2 regions of the Nitratireductor lacus genome follow, and region 1 is predicted to be linked to the other one. Evidence: riboswitches for the same ligand, from Rfam matches in the RefSeq annotation. Region 1 holds a riboswitch; the other holds the start of a gene.

What was found. Region 1 has a riboswitch for thiamine pyrophosphate ahead of thiB (thiamine ABC transporter substrate binding subunit). Riboswitches for the same ligand answer to the same signal wherever they lie in the genome.
Region 2: it holds a riboswitch for thiamine pyrophosphate, as region 1 does, so the genes downstream of both, thiC (phosphomethylpyrimidine synthase ThiC) here and thiB (thiamine ABC transporter substrate binding subunit) in region 1, are expected to answer to the same signal.

What each region holds. Positions count from the first base shown of each region.
Region 1 covers NZ_JBWKMB010000005.1:4,995-16,990, forward strand. The annotation lists gene thiP (thiamine/thiamine pyrophosphate ABC transporter permease) at 1-385, opposite strand, end outside; gene thiB (thiamine ABC transporter substrate binding subunit) at 406-1,410, opposite strand; TPP riboswitch at 1,448-1,561, opposite strand; gene AC07E3_RS05445 (thiamine diphosphokinase) at 1,656-2,324, shown strand; gene AC07E3_RS05450 (ABC-F family ATP-binding cassette domain-containing protein) at 2,306-4,117, shown strand; gene AC07E3_RS05455 (tyrosine recombinase XerC) at 4,361-5,302, shown strand; gene AC07E3_RS05460 (TraB/GumN family protein) at 5,370-6,443, shown strand; gene AC07E3_RS05465 (hypothetical protein) at 6,517-6,720, shown strand; gene lpdA (dihydrolipoyl dehydrogenase) at 6,777-8,183, opposite strand; gene AC07E3_RS05475 (SDR family oxidoreductase) at 8,216-8,971, opposite strand; gene odhB (2-oxoglutarate dehydrogenase complex dihydrolipoyllysine-residue succinyltransferase) at 9,040-10,581, opposite strand; gene AC07E3_RS05485 (2-oxoglutarate dehydrogenase E1 component) at 10,603-11,996, opposite strand, start outside.
Region 2 covers NZ_JBWKMB010000009.1:56,443-68,438, reverse strand. The annotation lists gene thiO (glycine oxidase ThiO) at 1-553, opposite strand, end outside; gene thiC (phosphomethylpyrimidine synthase ThiC) at 557-2,371, opposite strand; TPP riboswitch at 2,484-2,609, opposite strand; gene AC07E3_RS09415 (RraA family protein) at 2,800-3,459, opposite strand; gene AC07E3_RS09410 (carbon-nitrogen hydrolase family protein) at 3,471-4,277, opposite strand; gene AC07E3_RS09405 (TRAP transporter large permease) at 4,315-5,598, opposite strand; gene AC07E3_RS09400 (TRAP transporter small permease) at 5,614-6,117, opposite strand; gene AC07E3_RS09395 (TRAP transporter substrate-binding protein) at 6,153-7,157, opposite strand; gene AC07E3_RS09390 (LysR family transcriptional regulator) at 7,256-8,173, opposite strand; gene argE (acetylornithine deacetylase) at 8,267-9,457, opposite strand; gene AC07E3_RS09380 (tripartite tricarboxylate transporter permease) at 9,450-10,943, opposite strand; gene AC07E3_RS09375 (tripartite tricarboxylate transporter TctB family protein) at 10,971-11,483, opposite strand; gene AC07E3_RS09370 (Bug family tripartite tricarboxylate transporter substrate binding protein) at 11,510-11,996, opposite strand, start outside.

The sequences.
Region 1 (11,996 bases):
CGGGCCAGTGCTCGTTGAAGGCGACCGACAGGAACGGTGCAAAGAAGCCCGCGCGGCCATAGAGCGCAAGAACACCGAGGGCGGCCACGATGGCCGGTAGCGCAAGCGGCACGGCGAACAGGCGCAGGATGAAGGCACGTCCCGGAAAGGCCGGGTGCCGTGCCAGCGCACGCGCCAGAAGGATCGCTGGTAATACAGAAAGCAGTGTCGACAGCAGCGCCTGCCAGAGCGTGAAACGGGCAATGCGCAGAAGCCATGCATCGAACGCATCCAGCGCGCCGGCACCCTGGCTTTCTGCCTCCACGGCGAGACCGATGAAGGCCCCGCCGATCAGCAGGCCGATGGCGGTTAGCGCGAGGCGCCCCGCTGTTGTGCGTCTGTCCATGGCGGGCGCGTGCGGGATGATCAGCGGCTCATCACCGAAAGCCACTCATCGACCCAGGCCCTGCGGTTCTTTGCAACCTCCTCAGGTGAAAATTCGAGCGTCTTTTCCGGTTTCACAAGGTCATCGAAGACCGGGTTCAGCGGGTCGGATATTTCTCCGGCAGGGAACATCCAGTTGGTTTCGGGAATGGCGTCCTGAAAGCCGGGACCGGTCATGAAGGCGAGGAATTTCTGCGCCAGCGGATTCTTCGCGCCCGCAACCGTCTGTGCCGCCACTTCCACCTGCAGGTAGTGGCCTTCCGCGAAGCTGGCTGCCTTGTAGCGCTCGGTGTCCTCGGCGATGCGGTGATAGGCGGGCGAGGTGGTGTAGGAGAGCACCATGGGAACCTCACCGCTGGTGAACAGTCCATAAGCCTCGCTCCAGCCGGGCGTCACCGTCAGCACCTTGTCCTGCAGCCGGCTCCAGGCGGTGGCCGCCTCGTCGCCATAGACGGCCTTGACCCAGAGCAGAAGACCAAGCCCCGGCGTGGAGGTGCGCGGGTCCTGAATGGCGATCTTCAGATCACCCTCGGCCTCCACCAGTTCCTTCAGACTTGCCGGCGGCATCTCGATGGCTTCGGTGTCGTAGACGAAAGCGAAATAGCCATAGTCGAAGGGCACGAATGTATCGTTCTCAAAGCCACCCGGCACGCTCACTTTCGCCATGTCGATGCCATGGGGCGCGAAGAGGCCGGTGTCCTGCGCCTCATGGATCAGGTTGTTGTCAAGGCCAAGCACGATGTCGGCCCTGGTGGATGCACCCTCAAGCCGGACACGGTTGAGCAGTGCCACGCCATCGGCGACCGAAACGAATTCCACGTCGCAACCGCATTCCGCCTCAAACGCCTTTTCCACCTGTGGGCTTGGGCCCCAGTCGGACGTGAAACTCTCATAGGTGTACACCGTGAGCTTTTCCTGGGCGAATGCCTGGCCGGAAAGGGCCAGCGCGCCGAGCGCCAGAGTGGAAAGCAGGGTGGTGGTGCGCATCTGCGCCTCCTCTTTTCTGGTCTGGGAATGAGGCGCTGAATGAAAAGCGTCTAATCCCTCCGCCGGTATCAACCGGATCAGGTTCCGCGGGTTGGTTGGGTTCTTCCCAAGCCTCTCAGCCGACAATGCGCCGGCACCCCGTTAGAGCGACCGGGAAAATAGGGCGCGGCGCGCAGCTCCGCAAGGGGGTTGGATGGTGCAAACGCCGTTGGCGCTGGCCCGCCGGCATGATATGGGCCTCGCCCATGAGCCGATTTACCCTTCTCCTTGGCGGAGACCTCACCCGGACACCGGCCCTCGATGCCGAAATCGCCGACAGCCGTATCATCGCAGCGGATTCGGGCATGCGCCATGCTGCGCTTCTCGGCGTCAAACCCGAGCTCTGGGTGGGGGACTTCGATTCCGTGCCCGACGGGTTTGAGGATGCCTATGCCGACGTGGCGCGCCGCACCTTCCCCTCCGAGAAGGACAAGACCGACGGCGAGATCGCGATTGCGGCAGCTCTGGAGGCCGGGGCGACAAGCCTTTTGCTGGCCGGTGCCTTCGGAGGCGAACGGGCCGACCACATGTTCCTGCATTTCGCTCAGGCATTGCAGCTCTCCGAACGCGGCATTGCCGCAAAGCTGACGAGCGGGCATCAGGAAGGCGTGCCGCTCATCCCGGGGCGGCGCCACAGCTTCGCCTATGCTGATGGCACACTGTTTTCGATCCTCGGCTTTTCGGAGCTTTCCGGCCTCACGGTCGAAGGCGCGAAATGGCCGCTCGATGCCGTCGAGGTGCCCTTCGGATCATCGCTGACGCTTTCCAATGTAGCGGATGGCGGCCTTTCCATCACGCTCATGAAGGGCCGGGCGCTTTTTATGGCGCATCTACTGAATACGGAGAACGCTGAACCATGGCGCCGCCCCTTTTAAAGCTGGATGATATTCGTCTAACGTTCGGTGGCACGCCGCTGTTGGCCGGTGCCTCGCTGATGGTCGGCCCCGGCGAGCGGCTTGCGCTGGTGGGACGCAATGGCTCCGGCAAATCAACACTGTTGAAGATTGCCGCCGGGTTCGTGGAGCCGCAGGATGGCGAGATCTTCCGCCAGCCGACAGCAACCATACGTTATCTGCCGCAGACGCCCGACTGGCAGGGGTTCGCGACCGTGCGCGCCTATGTGGAGGCGGGGCTTGGGCCTGCCGACGACATCAACCGGGTGGCGCTTGTCATCGACCGGCTGGGGCTCACGGGCGATGAAGACCCGGCGACGCTTTCTGGCGGCGAGGCGCGCCGTGCGGCACTGGCCCGCGTGCTTGCACCGGAGCCGGATCTGCTACTGCTCGATGAGCCGACAAACCATCTCGACCTCGCCACCATCGAGTGGCTTGAGGAAGAGTTGCAACGGACCTCTTCCGCTTTGGTCACCATCTCGCATGACCGCCGATTTCTGGAGAAGGTAAGCCGCGCAACCGTGTGGCTCGATCGGGGTGTGACGCGGCGGCTCGACAAGGGGTTCGCCCATTTCGAGGACTGGCGCGATCAGGTGCTCGAAGAGGAAGAGCGCGAGCAGCACAAGCTCGCCCGCAAGATAGAGCGTGAAGAGCACTGGCTGCGCTATGGCGTGACCGCGCGCCGCAAGCGCAATGTGCGCCGTCTGGGAGAGTTGCAGGCGCTGCGTGAAAAACACCGCAGCCACCGCGGCGCAGAAGGCGTGGCGACCATGGCGGCCAGTGATGCTGCCGAATCCGGCAAGCTCGTCATCGAGGCGAAGGGGCTCGCCAAATCCTATGACGGACTGCAGGTGGTCAAGGACTTCTCCACGCGCATTCTGCGTGGCGACCGGGTTGGTCTTGTCGGGCCCAATGGCGCCGGCAAAACGACGCTTATCAACCTTTTGACAGGCAAGCTTGAGCCCGATGAGGGATCGCTGCGGCTCGGTGCCAATCTGGAAATCGCCATTCTGGACCAGAAACGCGCGCTCGATCCACAGGAGACGCTTTCTCACTTCCTGACCGACGGGCGCGGCGACAGCGTCGTCGTCAACGGGCAGGAGCGGCACGTCGTTTCCTACATGAAGGACTTCTTGTTCAAACCGGAGCAGGCGCGCACGCCGATCCGCGAGCTTTCGGGCGGTGAACGCGCGCGGCTGGTTCTGGCCAGGCTCCTCGCACGGCCGGCCAATCTGCTGGTTCTCGATGAGCCGACAAACGATCTCGATATGGAGACGCTCGACCTTCTGCAGGAGCTTGTCGAGGACTTTCCCGGCACGGTGCTGCTCGTCAGCCATGACCGCGATTTCCTCGACCGTACGGTGACGAGCACCATTGCGCCTGCTGGCGATGGCCGCTGGATTGAGTATGCGGGCGGTTATTCCGACATGATGGCGCAGCGCAAGGGCGAGGAGCTGGAGCGGCGCAAGGCGCGCGGCGCCGAGCAGCAGAAGGCGAAGCCCGTCGGCAATGCGGGCGGCTCCAAATCGGCTGCCAAGAAGCTCTCCTACAAGCAGAAGTTTGCGCTGGAGACACTGCCCAAGAAGATTGATGAGCTGGCGGATGAGATCGCGGCATTGGAAGAGAAACTCGCCGATCCGAACCTCTACACGCGCGATGCAGCCGCGTTTCAGCGCTTTTCCAAAGAGCTGGACACCGCGCGCGCCAGCCGTGAGAAGATGGAAGAAGAGTGGCTGGAACTTGAAATGCTGCGCGAGGAGGTCGAGGGCGCATAGCAGCCCTTGCTTCTTTGGACGCCGACTTCAAAGCCCCCTTCTCCCCGCAGGCGGGGAGAAGGTGAGGATGAGGGGCGAGCACCATGTTCTGTGAAACCGCGATACGCGAGAGTTTTACAAGCGCGGCGTGAGCGCCAACCCCTCATCCCCCTGCCGGGACCTTCTCCCAGCAGGCGGGGAGAAGGAAGCCGTCATTCGCCCGCCTTCACCGCTCGCTAACCAGACTGGTTCAGAATGCCGCGTATGGACCAGGATTTCCTCATTTCCGCAAAGCCCGACCTCCAGAAGGCCCGTACCAGGTGGCTTGCCTCGCTGGCCGATGAGCGGCGTCTTTCGGCGCTGACCGTCGATGCCTATGAGCGCGACACGCGGCAGTTTCTGCAGTTTCTCACAGGGCATTGCGGCGAGGCACCGGGTCTCTCCGACATCGCCGAGCTGCGCCCGGCGGACCTGCGCGCCTTTCTGGCCTTTCGGCGCGGCGGGGGCGCGGGAGCCCGCACGCTCGGGCGCGGGCTTGCCGGGGTTCGCTCGTTTCTGCGTTATCTGGAGCGTCGGGGGCTGGTGAACGCGGCGGCTGCGGCTGCGCTGAAGGCGCCGCGTGCGCCGCGCGGGCTGCCCAAGCCACTGACGGCCGCCGATGCGCGCAAGGTCGCCTCGGGCGAGGGGCAGCTTGCCGAGGAACCGTGGATCGCGGCGCGGAATGCAGCCGTCTTCACGCTGCTTTATGGAGCCGGGCTTCGCATTTCGGAGGCGCTGGGGCTTCTGGGCGGTCAGGTCGGGGAACTGCGCCAGGGCGCGCTCAGGATCACCGGCAAGGGCGGCAAGACACGGCTTGTGCCGGTGCTGCCGGTATCCGCCGAGGCGGTCGCCGAGTATCAGCGCCTTTGCCCTTACCATCTGGAGGCTGACGGGCCGCTCTTTCGCGGCGCGCGTGGCGGCGCTTTGCAACCGGCCATCATTCAGCGCGAGATGAAGCGTATGCGCTCCGCGCTCAACCTGCCGGAGACGGCAACGCCGCATGCGCTCAGGCATTCCTTTGCCACGCATCTTCTTGGGCGCGGCGGCGATCTGCGCGCGATCCAGGAGCTTCTGGGCCATGCGAGCCTCTCCACGACGCAGGTCTATACGGGCGTGGACACGGCGCGGCTTCTCGAAATCTACGATGCCGCCCATCCGCGGGCCTGAAGCCATTGCTCGCAATTTGTGGTGGCGGATTAACGGTTTCGCCGGGATTTGCCGCTAGCGTGGCGCCATGAAAACGCATGCAAAAGCCACCACCGCGACCGAGCGGTTTGTTGACCGCCTTTTTCTGTGCGCTGCTGCCTTTCCGCTTTTCCTGCTGCTGGCGCTGGTCCTCGGCCTGTTAATGGCAAAGCCGGCAAAGGCGGATGAGATTGTCTGTTCGGGCACAAACCTCCTGACGGAACTCGCCGCAGAGAACCCGGCCGCGCTTGAAGAGGTGCGACGACAGGCGGCGGAGACGCCGAATGGCAGCGGACTCCTTTGGCGGGTCGAGAAGGAGGGCATTGAGCCCTCTTATCTTTTCGGCACCATGCATATGAGCGACCCGCGCGTGGTCACGCTCCCCAGGGATGCCCGCGAGGCTTTCGACGGGGCGGAGCGTGTCGTTATCGAGACCACCGACATTCTCGATCAGTCGAAGATGGCTGCGGCGATGTTCAAACGGCCGGACCTGATGATGTTCACGGGCAAGGAGACGCTTGGCGATCACCTCGATGAGGCGGAGCGTCAGGCGGTGGCGGATGCGCTCAAGGCGCGCGGCATTCCGTTTGCCAGCGTCAAGAAGATGAAGCCCTGGATGCTGATCTCGCTGGTGGCGCTGCCGGTTTGCGAGATCGAGCGCAAGGAAGCGGGTATGCCGATCCTGGATCTTAAGCTGGCAGAGGATGCTCAGAATGCCGGCAAAGAGCTTCTCGGTCTTGAGACGGCGGTTGAGCAACTGGACGCCATGGCCTCCCTGCCCATGGAAATGCATGTGCGCGGCCTGGTAGAGACGCTGGCGCTTGGTGACGGCCTGAACGACGTGATGGAAACCATGGTGTCGCTCTATGCCGAAGGCGAGACCGGCATGTTCTGGCCGCTGATCCGCGTCGCGATCCCCGAGCAGCAGGGTGCATCAGGGGATTACGCCGCCTTCGATCAGGCCATGGTCAAAGCGCGCAACGGCACGATGGCCGAACGGGCGCGGCCTATTCTGAATGAAGGCAGCGCCTTCATCGCCGTCGGGGCACTGCATCTGCCCGGTGAGGAAGGGCTCATCGAACTCCTGCGTGCGGACGGTTATACCGTTGAGGGTGTCCGGTAAATTTGGGGTTCCGGCTAACTAATTGCATGTTATCTTTCCAATGGCGTTGGGGAGCGTCATTTGGAGCTCTGTCATGCAGGACGAAAACAAAAAAAAGAAACCCCAACATCGTTCTGCCGGTTCGGAGGGAACGCGGGGTTTTGTGATTGGCGCCGTTGGAGCGGCGATCGTGATCCTCGCTTTCATGGCGATTTCAGGAAGCGGCTTTTTCGGCGAGGACGTCACCGGGACGTCCGGCACCGTCTCCGACAGTGTACCAATGGGCGACGGCGGATAGAAAAAGGCCCCGAAGCTTTCGCGCCGGGGCCCTGTTGTCTGTAAATTCCTGTCGGATCACATGTGGATCGGCTTGGCGAAGGTGGCGAGAGCCGCTTCCTTGACCGTTTCCGACATGGTGGGGTGCGCGTGGCAGGTGCGGGCGAGGTCTTCCGACGAGCCGCCGAACTCCATCAGAACCGCTGCCTCGTGGATCATTTCGCCGGCGCCGAAGCCGACGATATGAACGCCCAGCACGCGATCCGTCTTCTTGTCGGCGAGCACCTTCACGAAGCCGTCCGTCTTGAGCATGGAGCGGGCGCGACCGTTGGCCGAGAAGGGGAATTTGCCGGCGTTGTATTCCACGCCGGCCTTTTTCAGCTCTTCTTCGGTCTTGCCGACGGAGGCGACTTCCGGGCTGGTGTAGACCACGCCGGGGATCACATCATAGTTCACGTGCCCGGCCTGTCCGGCGAGGATCTCGGCCACGGCGACGCCTTCATCCTCGGCCTTGTGCGCGAGCATCGGACCGGCGATCACGTCGCCGATGGCGTAGATGCCATCGACATTCGTCTTGAAATGCCCGTCGGTCTTTACACGGCCGCGCTCATCCAGCTCCACGCCCACCGCGTCCAGGCCGAGGCCTTCCGTGTAAGGCTTGCGGCCGGTGGCGATCAGAACCACATCTGCTTCGACGGTTTCCGCATCACCGCCCTTTGCCGGCTCAAAGGTCACCTTTGCGCCCTTGCCGGCCTTGGCCACATCCGTGACCTTGGCGCCGAGCTTGAACTCGAAGCCCTGCTTGGCAAGCATGCGCTGGAACTGCTTGGCGACCTCGCCGTCCATGCCGCCGAGAATGGTGTCGAGATATTCGACCACGGTCACCCTGGCGCCAAGGCGGGCCCAGACGGAGCCGAGCTCCAGCCCGATCACGCCGCCACCGACAACCACCATGTGCTCAGGGACCTTGGAAAGCTCCAGAGCGCCGGTGGAGGAGACGATCACCTTCTCGTCGAACTTCACGTCGACGCCGGGAATGCCGGCGACGTCGGAACCCGTGGCGATGACGATGTTCTTCGTCTCCACGGTCTGTTCCTTGCCGTCGTCGCCCTTCACGCTGACCTTGCCCTTGCCGGCAATGCTGCCAAAGCCGCGAAGGACATCGATCTTGTTCTTCTTCATCAGGAAGTCGAGGCCCTTGGTGTTCTGCTCGACCGTCTTGACGCGATGCTCCATCATCTTCTTGAGGTTGAGCTTGGGTTTGCTCACCTCAACGCCGAGATCGGCAAGGCCATGGCCGGCTTCCGCGAACATTTCCGTGGCGTGCAGCAGCGCCTTGGAGGGTATGCAGCCGACATTGACGCAGGTGCCGCCATGGGTGGAGAGCTTCTCGACAACAGCTGTCTTTAGGCCGAGCTGGGCCGCCTTGATGGCGCAGACATAGCCGCCGGGTCCGGTGCCGATCACGACGAGATCATAGGACATGTTCGTGCCTTTCCTGAATTCCGTTGCGTCGGCTATCGACCGCCGCTGACATTGAGAATGGCGCCCGTGGAGTAGGACGCCTCATCGGAGAGAAGCCAGAGCGCGGCGCGGGCGATTTCCTCTGCCGTGCCAGGCCTTTTCATTGGGATCAGACCCGAAAGCCGCTGCGCCCTGTCCGGCTGGCCGCCGGAGGCGTGGATTTCGGTGTCGGTGATGCCGGGCCGCACCGCATTGACGCGGATGCCTTCTTCCGCGACCTCACGTGCAAGCCCCATGGTGAAGGTGTCGACCGCTGCCTTGGAGGCTGCGTAGTCGACATATTCGCCAGCCGAGCCGAGCACGGCGGCGATGGACGAGATGTTGACGATGGCGCCGCCCTTGCCGCCATGGCGTGTCGACATGCGCCTGACCGCCTCGCGGGCGCACAGCATCGTGCCGATCACATTGATGCGCATCATGCGCTCGAACCGGGCGAGGTCCATTTCGTCGACGCGCGCCTTGCGGTCGACAATGCCCGCATTGTTGACGAGTGCATCAAGCCGCCCAAAGCGCCGGTCAACGGCCTCGAACATGGCCAGGATTTCGTTTTCCTCGGCCATGTCGGCCTTGACGGCAAAGGCTTCGCCACCTGCCTGTTCGATGTCGCGGACGACCGTTTCGGCTGCGTCAGGGTTGGCGACATAGTTGACCGCGACGCGGTAGCCCGCATCTGCGGCAAGCCGGCAGATCGCAGCGCCGATGCCGCGGCTTCCGCCTGTCACCAGAAGTGTTTTCGCTGCCTGCATCATTGTCATTCCCGATCTCGCCGGATGGACGAGGGCGTGGAAGGCATCCGCCTACCGCGCCCCGCCGTTTTCTAGAGGTCGAGGACCAGACGTTCGGGATCCTCAAGCACATCCTTAATGCGCACGAGGAAGGTCACGGCTTCCTTGCCGTCCACGATGCGGTGATCGTAGGAGAGCGCGAGATACATCATCGGGCGGATGACGATCTGGCCGCCGACCACCATGGGCCGCTCCTGGATCTTGTGCATGCCCAGAATGCCCGACTGCGGGGCGTTCAGGATCGGCGTCGACATCAGCGAGCCATAGACACCGCCATTTGAGATGGTGAAGGTGCCGCCCTGCATGTCGGCCATGGAGAGCTTTCCGTCGCGGGCCGCGAGACCCAGACGACCGATTTCCTTCTCCACCTCGGCGATCGACATCTGGTCGGCATCGCGCACCACCGGCACGACGAGACCACGGTCGGTGCCGACCGCTACGCCGATATGGCAGAAGTTCTTGTAGATGATGTCCGTGCCGTCGATCTCGGCATTCACAGCCGGGATTTCCTTCAGCGCATGGCACACCGCCTTGGTGAAGAAGCCCATGAAGCCAAGCTTGACGCCATGCTTCTTTTCGAAGAGCTCCTTGTACTTCTTGCGCATCTCCATGACCGCGGTCATATCCACCTCGTTGAAGGTGGTGAGCATGGCGGCAGTGTGCTGCGCGTCCTTGAGGCGGCGCGCGATGGTCTGACGCAGACGCGTCATCTTCACACGCTCTTCGCGGCTCTCATCCTCTGCCGGAGAGGCGGGGCGGGCTGCTTTGGGCTTTTCAGCCGGAGAGCTTGGAGCGCCGCCTTCGATGGCCGCCAGCACGTCGCCCTTAAGCACCTGGCCATCCTTGCCGGAACCGGCAACGTCAGACGCCTTCATGCCCTTTTCAGTCATCATCTTCTGTGCGGAGGGTGCGGGCGGACGTCCGCCATCGTCATCCTTCTTCGCCGCGGGGGCGTCCTTCTCGGCCGGCTTGTCGGCCTTGGGCGCTGCTGCGCCGGCAGAGGCTCCCTGTTCGATGCGCAGGAGAAGCGCGCCGACTTCGACCTCGTCGCCCGATGCAACCACCATCTCGGTGATCACGCCGTCAACCGGCGACATCACTTCCTGGGCTGCCTTGTCGGTCTCGAGCTCGAGAAGAGCTTCGTCGGTTTTCACCGCGTCGCCAACCTTCTTGTAGATCTCGCCGACCTGGGCTTCGGTGACGGACTCGCCCGCCGATGGAACATTCACCTCGACGATTTTTCCGCCGCCGGCCATGGTTGCCTCCTGGGTTTCTTTGGTACCGGACGAGCTTTCGCCGGCCTGACTGGTTTCTGGTTTTGCTTTGCCGGCGCCATCGCCCGCGGCAATCATGCCGAGGAGCGCGCCGACTTCGACGGTTTCGCCTTCCTTGACGGTGATCTCATCGAGTGTGCCGGCAGCGGGCGCGGGCACTTCAATGGAAACCTTGTCGGTTTCCAGCTCAACGAGTGGCTCGTCGGTGGCGATCGTGTCGCCCACCGATTTCATCCAGCGGGCGATGGTTGCCTCGGTCACGGACTCGCCCAGTGTGGGAACCCGAATCTCGGTCGCCATGTCGTTTTTCTCCGTCGCGTTCTATTCGCCGAGCGCGTCTTCGAGGAAAGCCTCGAGCTGCGCCAGATGCTTCGACATAAGGCCGGTTGCGGGCGATGCCGCGGCCGGACGGCCGGTGTAGCGCACGCGCGTGTTCTTGGCCTCGATGTGCTGCAGAACCCACTCCAGATACGGGTCGATGAAGGACCAGGCGCCCATGTTCTTGGGCTCTTCCTGGCACCACACCATCTCCGCATTCTTGAAGCGCGAAAGCTCGTTGATCAAAGCCTTGGCCGGGAACGGGTAAAGCTGCTCGACACGCAGGAGATAGACGTCGTCGATGCCGCGTTTCTCGCGCTCTTCGTAAAGGTCGTAATAGACCTTGCCGGAACACATGACGACGCGGCGGATCTTCGAATCCTTGACCAGCTTGATCTTCTCGCCGTCCAGATGCTCCGCATCGTCCCACAGGAGACGGTGGAAGGCGCTTTCGCCCGAAAGCTCGGCGAGCGTCGAGACGCAACGCTTGTGACGCAGCAGAGATTTCGGCGTCATCAGGATGAGCGGCTTGCGGAAGTCGCGCTTCAACTGGCGGCGCAGGATGTGGAAGTAGTTCGCAGGCGTCGAGCAGTAGGCGACCTGCATGTTGTCCTCGGCGCACATCTGCAGCCACCGTTCGAGGCGGGCGGAGGAGTGCTCCGGACCCTGACCCTCATAGCCGTGCGGCAGCAGGCAGACGAGGCCCGACATTCTGAGCCACTTGCGCTCGCCTGAGGAGATGAACTGGTCGAACACCACCTGCGCGCCATTGGCGAAGTCGCCGAACTGAGCTTCCCACAGCGTCAGCGCACGCGGTTCGGCGAGCGAGAAGCCGTATTCGAAGCCGAGAACGGCTTCTTCCGAAAGCATCGAGTTGATGACTTCGTAATAGGCCTGCTGCGGCCCCAGATTGTTGAGCGGGATGTAGCGGTTCTCGTCGCGCTGGTCATAGAGCACCGAGTGGCGCTGCGAGAAGGTGCCGCGCTCGGAGTCCTGTCCGGAGAGGCGAACCGGGTTGCCTTCGAGAAGGATCGAGCCGAAGGCAAGTGCCTCGGCCGTTGCCCAGTCGATGCCGGCGCCTTCGTCGATCATCGTCTTGCGGTTTTTCAGGAAGCGCTGGATCGTGCGGTGCGCCTCGAAATCCTCCGGGGTCTCGGTCAGTTTTTTGCCGATTTCCTTGAGCGTCTTGACTGGAACCGCAGTCTTGCCACGGCGCTGCTCGTCGGCGTGATCGGCCTTCTTCAGACCTGACCAGACACCGTCCAGCCAGTCGGCCTTGTTGGGCCTGTAGGCCTGCCCGGCTTCGAACTCGGCTTCAAGGTGCGAGCGCCAGTCGGCGCGCATCTTCTCGATGTCAGCCTCGGTGACCAGACCTTCTTCGAGCATCTTTTTCGCGT
Region 2 (11,996 bases), on a different contig from region 1:
CGCGCAGCTCCGGATCCGCCGCCGCCATGCCGGTGCAGTCGGCAATTCGGTCTGCTTCGACAGGCGTATCGTTACCGTAAGCGAAGCGTACGCCTGCCGTTTTCAGCCTGGTAATCAGCACCGTCAGCGCCCGGCGCGGATCGAGATGAGCCTCGCCGGGAAAGAAAAGCCCACGGCGGAACCGGCCTTCAAGATCGGGCTCCAGTTCAGCAACGGCCTCGCCCTCCAGCCATTCATGGCCGGTCGTGCGCACGGCAAAGCGGTCGAGCTCCGCCCGGTCCCGCGCCGGCGCAACCACCAGCGTTCCATTGCGCACGACATGGCCGGGAAGGGCGGCCTCCCACCAGTCCGCCGCGGTCTTTCCGAGCGTGAGCACCGGCTCTTCCGCGCTCTCGCGTTCGCACCACGGTGCGAGCATGCCGCCCGCCAGCCACGACGCGCTGCCCGCCGGGCCTGAGCGGACATCGCACACCGTCACCCGTACACCCGCCCGCACCAGCTCATGCGCCAGCGTGAGGCCGGCGACGCCGGCCCCACGAACAAGGACATGCATGGATCACTCCCCGGGCTCGACCGCCTTCTCCAGCGGCATGTAGAGTTCGCCGCCTTCGCGGAACTTCTCCGCCATCTTCGCCATGCCCTCCTTCTGGGCCTCGGCGCGGATGTCGTGGGAGATGCGCATGGAGCAGAATTTCGGCCCGCACATGGAGCAGAAATGCGCCACCTTGTGCGCCTCCTTGGGGAGCGTCTCGTCGTGGAAGTTGCGCGCAGTCTCGGGGTCGAGCGAGAGGTTGAACTGGTCCTCCCAGCGAAACTCGAAACGCGCGCGCGAAAGCGCATCGTCGCGGATCTTCGCTGCCGGATGCCCCTTGGCGAGGTCTGCCGCATGGGCCGCGATCTTGTAGGTGATGACGCCCGTCTTCACATCGTCGCGGTCGGGCAGGCCCAGATGCTCCTTCGGCGTGACATAGCAGAGCATGGCCGTGCCGAACCAGCCGATCATCGCCGCGCCAATGCCGCTCGTGATGTGGTCATAGCCCGGCGCAATGTCGGTCGTGAGCGGCCCAAGCGTGTAGAAGGGCGCCTCGCCGCAGACATCGAGCTGCTTGTCCATGTTCTCCTTGATCTTGTGCATGGGCACGTGGCCCGGGCCCTCGATCATCACCTGGCAGTCCTTCTTCCAGGCGATCTGCGTCAGCTCGCCCAGCGTCTCCAGCTCGGCAAACTGCGCGGCGTCATTGGCATCGGCGATGGAGCCGGGACGCAGGCCATCGCCCAGCGAGAAGGAGACGTCATAGGCGCGGCAGATGTCGCAGATTTCCTCAAAATGCTCGTAGAGGAAGCTCTCCCTGTGGTGATGCAGGCACCACTTGGCCATGATCGAGCCACCGCGCGAGACGATGCCCGTCACCCGATCGACCGTCAGCGGAATGTAATGCAGTCGCACTCCCGCATGGATGGTGAAATAGTCGACGCCCTGTTCGGCCTGCTCGATCAGCGTGTCGCGAAAGACCTCCCAGTTCAGATCCTCGGCAATGCCGTTCACCTTCTCCAGCGCCTGATAGATCGGCACCGTGCCAATCGGCACAGGCGAATTGCGGATGATCCATTCGCGGATGTTGTGGATGTTGCGACCGGTGGAAAGGTCCATCACCGTGTCGCCGCCCCAGCGCGTTGCCCACACCATCTTGTCCACCTCCTCGGCCATGGAGGAGGTGACGGCGGAATTGCCGATATTGGCGTTGATCTTCACGAGGAAATTGCGGCCGATGATCATCGGCTCGGCTTCCGGGTGGTTGATGTTGGCGGGAATGATCGCCCGGCCCTTCGCCACCTCGTCGCGCACGAATTCCGGCGTCACGAAATCGGGAATGGCCGCGCCAAAGCTCTCGCCATCGCGCACGAGCGTGGCCTTCGCCTGTTCGCGGCCAAGGTTCTCGCGGATAGCGATATATTCCATCTCCGGCGTGATGATGCCGGCCCGCGCATAGGCAAGCTGCGTGACGGCCTTGCCGTCCTTTGCCCGCAGCGGCTGGTGGCGCGTTGGAAACTCCGGCGTCAGCCGGTCGCCGGAAACGAAACCATTGTCCTCCGGCTTCACATGGCGGCCCTCATAGGCCTCCACATCGCCGCGCGCCTTCACCCAGGCCTCGCGGATGCGCGGCAGACCCTTTTCAATCTCGATCAGCGCGTCCGGATCGGAATAGGGACCGGAGGAATCATAAACGGTCACCGGCGGCTCGCCGGCGCTCGGGTGCACGGCGATCTCGCGCATGGGCACGCGAATGTCGGGGTGAAGCTTGCCGGGTTTGTAGATCTTGCGCGACGCCGGCAATGGGCCGGTGGTCACTTTCGGAGCGATAGCATCCATGGGTCAGAGCCTCCTCTGCTCAGTCAGCAATGGAGACCCAGTTCGTGCCGAGAGGAGGAAGAGCGCTGACGTTCCGCTATGGAAATGGATTTCGGCTCGAAGGAGCCAGCGACCCGCCAGGCATGCACCATCCCTACGCCAGTATGAACTGGATCAGGTTCATCGGGTCACTGCGCTGCATGGAAAACCATGCCCAGCAGAATCTCAGCCCCTTGGCGGGACCCCCCAGGTGAGGCCGTAAGGTGGGAGAAGTGAGGCGCTCTTGTCAAGCACCCATGTCAGATGCCGGGCAACAAGTTTGGGAAGGGGGCTTCGAGCCATGTCTCGAAGCCCTCTTCCTCTATCGAGAGGCCATACCCGTCATCCCGGCCGACCGCTGGGCTATCCGGGATGACGGGTATGATTTGTGGATGAGCCGCTGCCAGATCCTAGGCGCTTGCCTCAACGCGCGCCTTGGCGCCGGAAATGGTCGGCAGGCTTTCGCCGGCGTCGATGCGCTTCAGAAGTTCGACTTCACGCGCCTGCATCTGGATGGCGCGGTCTGCCACCATGTCCACCTCGTCGGGAGACAGGATCAGCACGCCGTTTTCATCGGCCAGCACCGCATCGCCCGGATTGACCACCACGCCGCCAACGCTGACGGGGATGTTCATTTCACCCGAAACGCCCAGCAGCTTGGTGGTGATGGGCGAGGGGCCCCGGCACCACATGGGGAAACCGTGACGCTCGAAATCGGCAACGTCTGTCGCCGGCCCGTCCACCACCGCACCGGCGGCCTTCTTGCGGGCCGCCGTGTGGGTGATGACGCCGCCCCAACAGGCGTGGCGTGTGTCGCCGGCACGATCGATGATCACGAAATCGCCGGGCCGGATATGGTCCATCGCGTAATGCAGGAGCGTGCTGTCGGCATGGGGCAGGCGCAGGGTCACCGCCGTTCCGGCGGCCCGCACCCTGGGCAGCATGGAGCGGATGCCCGTGTCGAGGAAGTTTGCGTGCAGAAAGTGGCCGACCGTGGCGGTCTCCACCTGCATCAGCTTGTCGATCTTGGCCTGTGCCAGCTGCTCCGGCATCGAGTTGACCTGGTACATATGCGTATTCCTTATGCGACGACGTGATGGTCTGCGACAGGCATGGAGCGGCGGATCTGCTCGGCATAGCCGGTGTCGATGGTCGCGCTTGCATGGCCGACGCGGTCCGAGCAGTTGGCGATGGTCACGCCCCATGGATCGATGATCAGCGAGTGGCCGAAACACAGCTTTTTGCCTTCGTCATGCCCGAAGATCTGGGCCGATGCGGCCACATAGGACTGGGTCTCGATGGCGCGGGCGCACAGAAGCTGTTCCCAATGGTCCTTGCCGGTCTGCAGCGTGAAAGCGGCGGGCAGCACGATCACCTCGGCGCCCTTGTCACGCAGCTTGCGGAACAGCTCCGGGAAGCGCAGATCGTAGCAGATGGCGCAACCGATTTTCACGCCTTCCAGCTCGTAGACGACCACGTCCTCGCCGCGCTTCATCGTGTCGGATTCCAGATAGCTCTGGCCGCCGGGAACCTTCACATCGAAGAGATGGATCTTGCGGTAGCGGGCAATCTCCTTGCCCTGCCGGTCGAACACGATGGTCGTGTTGTAGCACTTCTCGCCCGCAGCCTCGGCCATGGAGCCGGCGTGAATGTTCACCTTCAGCTCGGCGGCCAGGGCCGACATGGCGCGGTAGGCTTCGCCATCGGGAAAGGTTTCCGCATGGGCGCGGCGGCTTTCCACGGTCCCGCCCATATAGGTGAAGGTTTCGGGAAGCACGACGAGATCGGACTTGTCCTCGGCAACGGCCTTGCGGATCAAGGCTTCCGCATCGGCAATGTTCTTTGCCTTGTCGTCCTGCGAGTTCATTTGAATGACGGAGATTTTCATGAATTTCCCTTGCTTTGGAGTTTGATTGGGGCGGCCGTCAGGCCGGCCCCAGAACGAGATTGGGAAGGAAGAGCACCAGCTCGGGCACGAAGGTGATCACGAGCAGGGCAACGATCAGTGGGATGAGAAAGGGCAGGATCGCCACAGCCACTTTCTCGAACGGCACCTTGCCCACCTCAGCGACGATGTAGAGCGCGATGCCCATGGGCGGTGTGGCAATGCCGATCAGAAGCGCCAGGGTGATGATCAGGCCGAAATGAATGCGGTCGATGCCGAACTGGTCGATGATCGGCAGAAGCATTGGCACGAGGATCAGCTTTGCCGGCACACCTTCCACGAAACAGCCCACCAGAAGCAGGAAACCGAGCAGGAGAAACAGGAAGACCGTACGCGATTCGGTGAACAGAAGAATCTGATCAGCCAGTTGCTGCGGGATCTGCTCGATGGCCAGAAGCCAGCCCATCACATGCGAGAAACCGATGATGATCATGATGACGCTGGTGATGGTCATCGTCTCCGTCAGCGCCTGCCAGAGCATGCGGAAGGAGAAGGTGCGGTAAACGAAACCCAGCGCGATGGTGTAGACGCAGGCCAGAACGCCGGCTTCCGTCGCGGTCGTGAAACCGGTGAGGATGGCGACAAGGATGATGCCCGGTGCAACCAGCGCGGCGATACCGTCGATGGCGGAACGGCCGATCTGCGGCAGGCTCTTGCGTTCCTCGCGCGGAAAGTCCTGCTTCAGTGCGACGAGGTAGTTGAATGCCATCAGCGACAGACCGACGATGAGGCCGGGAATGATGCCTGCAAGGAAAAGCCGCGCCACCGAGGTGTTGGACAGAAACGCATAGACGACAAGGCTGATGGATGGTGGGATGATTGGCCCGACCACCGCACTTGCCGCCGTGAGGGCCGCCGCGAAGGGAGCGGGATAACCGCGCTCGCGCATCGCCTTGATCTCGATCGTGCCGAGGCCGGCGCAATCGGCCACGGCCGCACCGGAGACACCGGCGAAGAGCAGCGACGAGACGACGTTCACCTGTGCGAGGCCGGCCCGCATATGGCCGACAAGCGCGGAGGCGAAGTTGAAGATGCGGTCGGTCATGCCGACGCCATTCATCAGATTGCCCGCCATGATGAAGAAGGGGATGGCAAGCAGGGACGGGTTGTCGACGCCGTCGAGAACCTGAAGCGGAATGATGTAGAGCGTGTCGGAGAAGCCCGCATAGATGAGGGCGGAGAGCACCGCCAGGCCGATGGCCATGGTGATCGGCACACGCAGAAGGATGAGGGCGACGAAGCCCGCGAAAAGTAGCAAGGTCATGGTTCTACCCGGATCCTAGATGTCGCCCGCAGGGTGATGCTCAGGCTCCGCATGCCCTCTGAGGGCATGCACGAAGTCGCTGAAGAAGTGCAGGGCAATCAACCCGCAGGACACGAAGAAGGGGACACTCAGCCAATAGCGCTGAATGCCAACCATCTCGATATTGCCCACCTGCCGCTGGATCAGCTCCGGTGCTTCGCGCAAGATGATGAGCAAGAGCGCGATAACGGCGATGTCCACCAGCATCCGCCCGGCGCGGCGCACCGGGGGCGGAGTGGCGTTCAGCAGAAAATCGACGGTGATGTCCTTATTTTGCCTGTAGACGACGAAAAAGCCCAGAAAACTCATCCACACGAAGCAGACGATGCTGATGGGGAAGGCCCAGACCACCCCCTGACCGAGAAATGCGCGTGACGCGACATTGAGTGCGGTCACGAGGAGCATGGCGAACAATGCCGCATTCGCTCCCACAAGAAACAGCCGGTCGATAACGGCCAGGATTCGATCCAGGACGGGCATGAAACCTCCCCCATCAATGTGAGTTCAAAGGATGCCTATTCGGCGCGCGACGAACGAACCGCGTCAAGGAACCCGTCGGGGAGTTCGCCCTTTTCCTCCATCTCCTGATAGAAGCTCTGCATGCGCTCAACGAAATCCGAAGTGTCCGGTTCCGTATAGGCGACATCCTTGGCCTTCATGGCTTCAAGATCGCTGTTCGCCGCAGCAATCATGCGCTTTTCCGACTCTTCGGCCATTTCGGCAAAGGCATCGAGAACCTGTGCACGCAGTTCATCGGATAGGGCGTTCCAGCGCTTCGCGTTCGTCATGAAGGCCATGCCCTGCGGGTATTCGTCATGACGGATCACGTGTGGCGCAACCTCGTAGAACTTCATCGGCTCGACCAGCGCGATCGGGCTGTTCACCGCATCGACGATGCCGCGGCTGATGGATTCATAGACTTCCGTCCAGGCAAGCGTGCGAACCTCTGCGCCCAGATGGCGCCAGGCGGCAGCGGCCAGCTCGTCGGGATGCATGCGCAGCCGCGTGCCCTGCATTTCTTCCAGGTTCGTCCACGGCTTGTCGGTCACCATCACGCGATAGGGGCCACGCAGGAAGGCGGTCGGAGAACCGATCAGCGCGATGCCGGCTTCGTCTTCGATCTGCTTGAACCAGCCCTTGACCAGATCGGTCTGCATGAAGCGGACCCAGTGCTCGCGGTCGTCAAAAAGGAAGGGGGCCGAGGTGAACTTGATATCCGGCACCCATTTCTGGAGATAGCTCGTGCCTTCCGGATAGACATTCACGGTGCCGATCTGAAGCTGTTCGAGGACCGTGTCGTCGGAGCCGAGCTGCTCGTTCGGAAACACCTTGATCTCAACTTCACCGCCGGTCTTCTCGACCACTTTGTCGGCAAAGAATTGGAACAGTTCGCCCTCGATGCTGTCCGGCGGCATCTTGTGCGCCATGCGCCAGGTCTCGGCATGGGCCGAAACCGTGGCGGCGGCGCCGATCGCTGTCATCACGCCTGCGGCCAGAACATTGCGTAGAATACGGTTCATTATCCTTCCCCATCGTTTTTGTCTGGTTATGGGAACAGGATCGGAGAGCCGTCTTAAAAAGTCCAAATGAAAAATATGGCTTCCGGTGATAATTTTTTTCAATCAGGGTTGATCAGATAGTCATCAGGAAAGCGGCTCGAATAGGCAATCGCCTGCTGCCGGGCCATTTCCACGAATTCGTCCCTCAGGGTCTTGCGGGGCGAGGCTTCGGTGATCGCGAAAAACTCAAGCGGTGGAAATTCCACATCCACCGCGATTTCGTGCAGCGTGCCGCTTGCCAGTTCCTTCATCACCACCGCGCGCGGCATCGGCGCGATGCCAAGCCCTTCCTCGGCCATCTGCACAATGGTTGCAATGGAATTGGACGAGTGCACATTGACCCGCACCTTGGAGTGCATTTTCAGATAGCGCTCCAGTGTCTTGTAGGGGATCGAGTTCTTGGGAAAGCTGAGAATCGGCATGTCGAGCAGCGTACCCACCGCCGCCCTGCGAATGGGGAAGGCGGTTGGGCTTGCGACCCAGGCGACCGGAAACGAGCCGAGTGGCACGAAGTCGAGTTTGGGATCGTTCCCATCCCGCATTGCCAGTCCCACATCCACCGCGTGATCGCGCAGGGACTGGATGACTTCGGCCGAGGTCGAGGAGAGCATCTCAATGTTCACGCCGGGATATTTCTCCCGAAAACACTCCATCAACTGCACGAACCAGGAGCGCAGGATCGTGTCGGTCACACCAACGCGCAGCGAGCCGGTCATCTTTCTGCTCTTGTTGACCAGCCATTTCATTTCATTGGTGAGTTCGACCACCATCTCCGCATGCGAAAGAAGGACCCGGCCTTCGCTCGTCAACTGCACCCCACGCTTCGAGCGTTCGAAAAGCCTGGTGCCCAGCTCATTTTCGAGTGCGTTGATGCGTGAGGAAATGACTGGCTGGGTGGTGTGCAGAAGATCGGCAACCTTGCGAAAATTACGCACTTTCGCCAGGTGAATGAAGGTTTCCAGAAATCTCAACTGCACGGAAGGCACCTCAAAAAACAACGGCCCGCCACCCTTCCGGGCAACAGGCCGCATGCTAGTTGATGCTTTGCTCCCGCGCCATAGCGCCGAAGTTCACGCCGGTTCGGAAATCTTCGCTGCCAGCTTTTCCAGAAACGCAAGACAGAGAGAAAGCTGTTCGACCTCGACGAATTCATCCGGCTTGTGCGCCTGCCGGATGGAGCCTGGACCGACGATCACGGAAGGGATGCCGCCAATGGTCTCAAACACGCCTCCCTCTGAACCGTAAGAGACCTTTCCCGACCACTCGGGCATGATGTCGCGGAAGAAGGCGAAGCCCTCGCTCGCCGTGTTGTCGCCCATCGCGGGATAGGCGAAGATTTCTTCCCATTCGATACCGGTTTCGGCGCATTTTTCCTGCATTTTGGGCAGAATTTCCGAATTTGCGCGCGTTTTCAGAAATTCCAGCTCGGCCCGTGCGTCGTGAGTGGGTAAGCTACGGATTTCAAAGGTGAAACTGCAAAGATCCGGCGTCACATTGGTGGCGACGCCGCCGGAAATCATGGTTGCCAGCATGGTGGAGTGCGGCACGGTGAAATCATGGTCGAAGGGGCCGTTTTCGGCGATCTCTTCGGCACGCTCGGCGATCATCGCAATGATGCGCGCGGCATTGTCGATGGCGTTGACGTGATCGGGCGCGAAGGAGGAATGACCTGACGTTCCATGCACATGGCAGCGCATGGCGATCTTGCCTTTCTGGCCGGTCACCAGCGTCATGTCGGTCGGCTCGCCGATGATCGCAAGCATGGGCGGAACCTCGCGTTTCGCCAGCCATTCGGCGATGGCCGGCGCGCCAAGGCAGCCCACTTCCTCATCATGCGAGAAGCACAGCCAGACGGGGCGCTCCAGCTTCGCGGCGACAAGCTGCGGCACCATCGCCATGACGCAGGCGGCAAAGCCCTTCATGTCGCAGCTTCCGCGGCCATAGAGCTTTCCGTCGCGCTCGGTCAGATCAAAGGGCGGAGAGGTCCAGCCCTTTTCCAGAGCGGGCACCACATCCGTGTGCCCGGAAAGCACGACACCCGGCACGTCGGCCGGGCCGATACGGGCGATCAGGTTTGCCTTCTCGCCTGTCTCGTCCAGCAAAATGACCGGCTCGATGCCGTATTCCCGCAGGAACGCCGCCATGTGGTCGATGAGCGGCCGGTTCGTGTAGCGGCTCGTCGTATCGAAGGCGACCAGATCCTTCAGGTGGCTCTTGGCATTCTCAAGCAGTGACATGGTGGACTTTTCGGCCTCAGGCATTCTTTGCTGCACGATTCTCTCGGAATTTTTGCCACTCCCGGCGGATCGTCAGGCCGACGAAGAACACGATGAGACCTGCGAAAATCCAGGAAATGGCGGACTGGAAAAAGACGGACGGATCGCCGCGCGAAATGGCCAGCGCGCGGCGCAGATTGTCCTCGAACATCGGCCCCAGAATGAAGGCGATCAGGAACGGCGCCGGGGGGATGTTCAGGAGCAGCATGATGAAGCCGACAACGCCCATGACGAGCAGGACGGTGACATCGAACATGCTGCTGGAGATCGAGTAGATGCCGTAGATGCACAGCATCAGAACGACCGGCGTCAAAAGCACCTGCGGAATGGAGGAGATGTGCGAGAAGAAGCGCACCGTGAGCTTGCCCGCGCCGAACAGGAGAACCGAAGAGAACATCATGCCGATGAACAGCATGTAGACCTCGTTCAGATTGTTCTGGAACAAAAGCGGGCCGGGGGTGAGCCCCTGGATCATGAAAGCGCCGAGCATGACGCCGGTGATGACGTCGCCGGGAACGCCGAGCGCCAGCAGGGGAATCATGGTCGCGCCGCAGCAACCATTGTTGGCGGATTCGGACGCGGCGATGCCTTCCAGCTCGCCCTTTCCGAAATTCTCGCCGTTGGGCGAGGAGCGACGCGCCTCGCCATAGGAGAAGAAGGCGGCCGCTGACGGGCCAATGCCGGGAATGGCGCCCAGAACCACGCCGATGAAGCTGCCGCGAATGATGGATTTCAGCGAGCCGCGGAACTCCGCCAGTGTCAGGCGGTTATCGCCGAGTTTCATGGCCTCGCCATGGTTTTCGTCGCGGAACATGATGAGACGCAAAAGCTCGGGCAGGGCGAACAGGCCGATCAGCACCGGTGCAACCGAAAGGCCGCTCTTCATGTCCTCGGTCATGGCGAAGCGGAACGATCCGTACATGTCCTCGCCAACCGTGGCGAGCAACAGGCCGAAACAGGCCGACACGACGCCGAGCAAAAGCGAACCGCCGGAAATGGAGGCAACCATGGTGAGGGCAAAGGCCATCAGCATGAAATATTCAGGCGGGCCGACACGCAGCGCCAGAAGCGCCAGAGGGGCTGCCAGAAAGATGAGCGAGATGTTGGACAGGAAGTCGCCGATGCAGGACGAGATGAGCGCCATGTTGAGCGCCTTGCCGGCCTTGCCCTTCTGGGCGAGCGGCCAGCCATCGAGCACCGTGCAGGCGGCGGATGCAGTGCCCGGCGTCTTGATCAGGATTGCCGAGATCGACGCGCCGTAGGTGCTGCCCTTGTAGAGCGCGACAAGCAGCAGAATGCTGGTGACGGGCGGCAGATAGAAGGTGAAGGGCAGGGCAAGTGTGACCGCCATCGTGCCGGTCATGCCCGGAATGGCGCCGATGATCACGCCGGCCAGAATGCCCGCGCCCATGGCGAGCACATTGGCGAGCGTGGCGACGGATTCGAATGCGAAAAGAAGATCGTTCCACATGTGTTGAGCGGTCCCGGTGGCGGTCGGTCAGTTGAGGGTGGGGACGAGGCCCCAGCTTCCCGGCGGAAAGGGCGTGTGCGTCACATTGCCGAAGAAGAGCTGCAGGCCGAACGGCAGAAGAACGGCAAGAGCCAGAACGGCAACCCACCGCCCGGATGCGCCGGCAAGCAGGAAACAGGCAAGCGCCAGAAGCATGGAAGAGGCGAGAAAACCCAGCAATGGCACCAGAGTGACAAAGAGAGCGAATGCGGCGAGTGCCAGCGCAAGCCGTATCAATCGATTGCGCCATTCAACCGTCGAAGCCGGCTCTCTATCCGGTTCGTCGCTCGGCTCGTTTCCGCCGCCGAGCGTGGCGATCACCATCGCCAACAGGCCAAGCGCGAGCCCAAGAATGGAGACGGTGCGCGGCCACATGTCCGGCGGCGGCGCAAAGCCTGGAATGAAGGACGGACGCGGCACATGGATCGGGATGAGTGCGAAAAGCACAGTGCCGAAGAACAGGGCAATCAACAGCCCCCGGAGCATGGCCTTGTTCAACATGCCGCGTCCTCCATTGTTATGCCGACTTACTTAATATAGCCGAACTCTCGGGCGAGCCCGTTGAAGAGCTCGTACTGCGACTTGGCATAGGCTGCCATATCTTCCTTGCCGGCGGTGGAGATGGAGCCACGACGCTCGGCAAGCTCCAGCCATTTCTCGTCCTCGGCAACCTTTGCCAGCGTTTCCTGCCAGCGGGTCACGATGTCTTCCGGCAGATCCTTCGGGCCGTAGAGCGCGCTCCAGCCGGTGATCTGACCAGCCTTTTCAAAGCCAAGCTCGGCAGCGGTTGGCACGTCGGGCAGCGTTTCCATGCGCGACGGTGCATAGACCATGAGGGCGCGCATCTTGCCGGACTCGATGTGCGGCATCAGCGAACCGGCCGCGATGGCGAGGAAATCCACATGGCCACCGAGAAGCGCAGTCGCCAGCGCGCCGCCGCCCTTGTAGGGGACGAGGGTTGCAGCCGTCAGCGGGTCGAGTTCATTGTCTGCGAGAAGCGCCTGGACGGTAAAG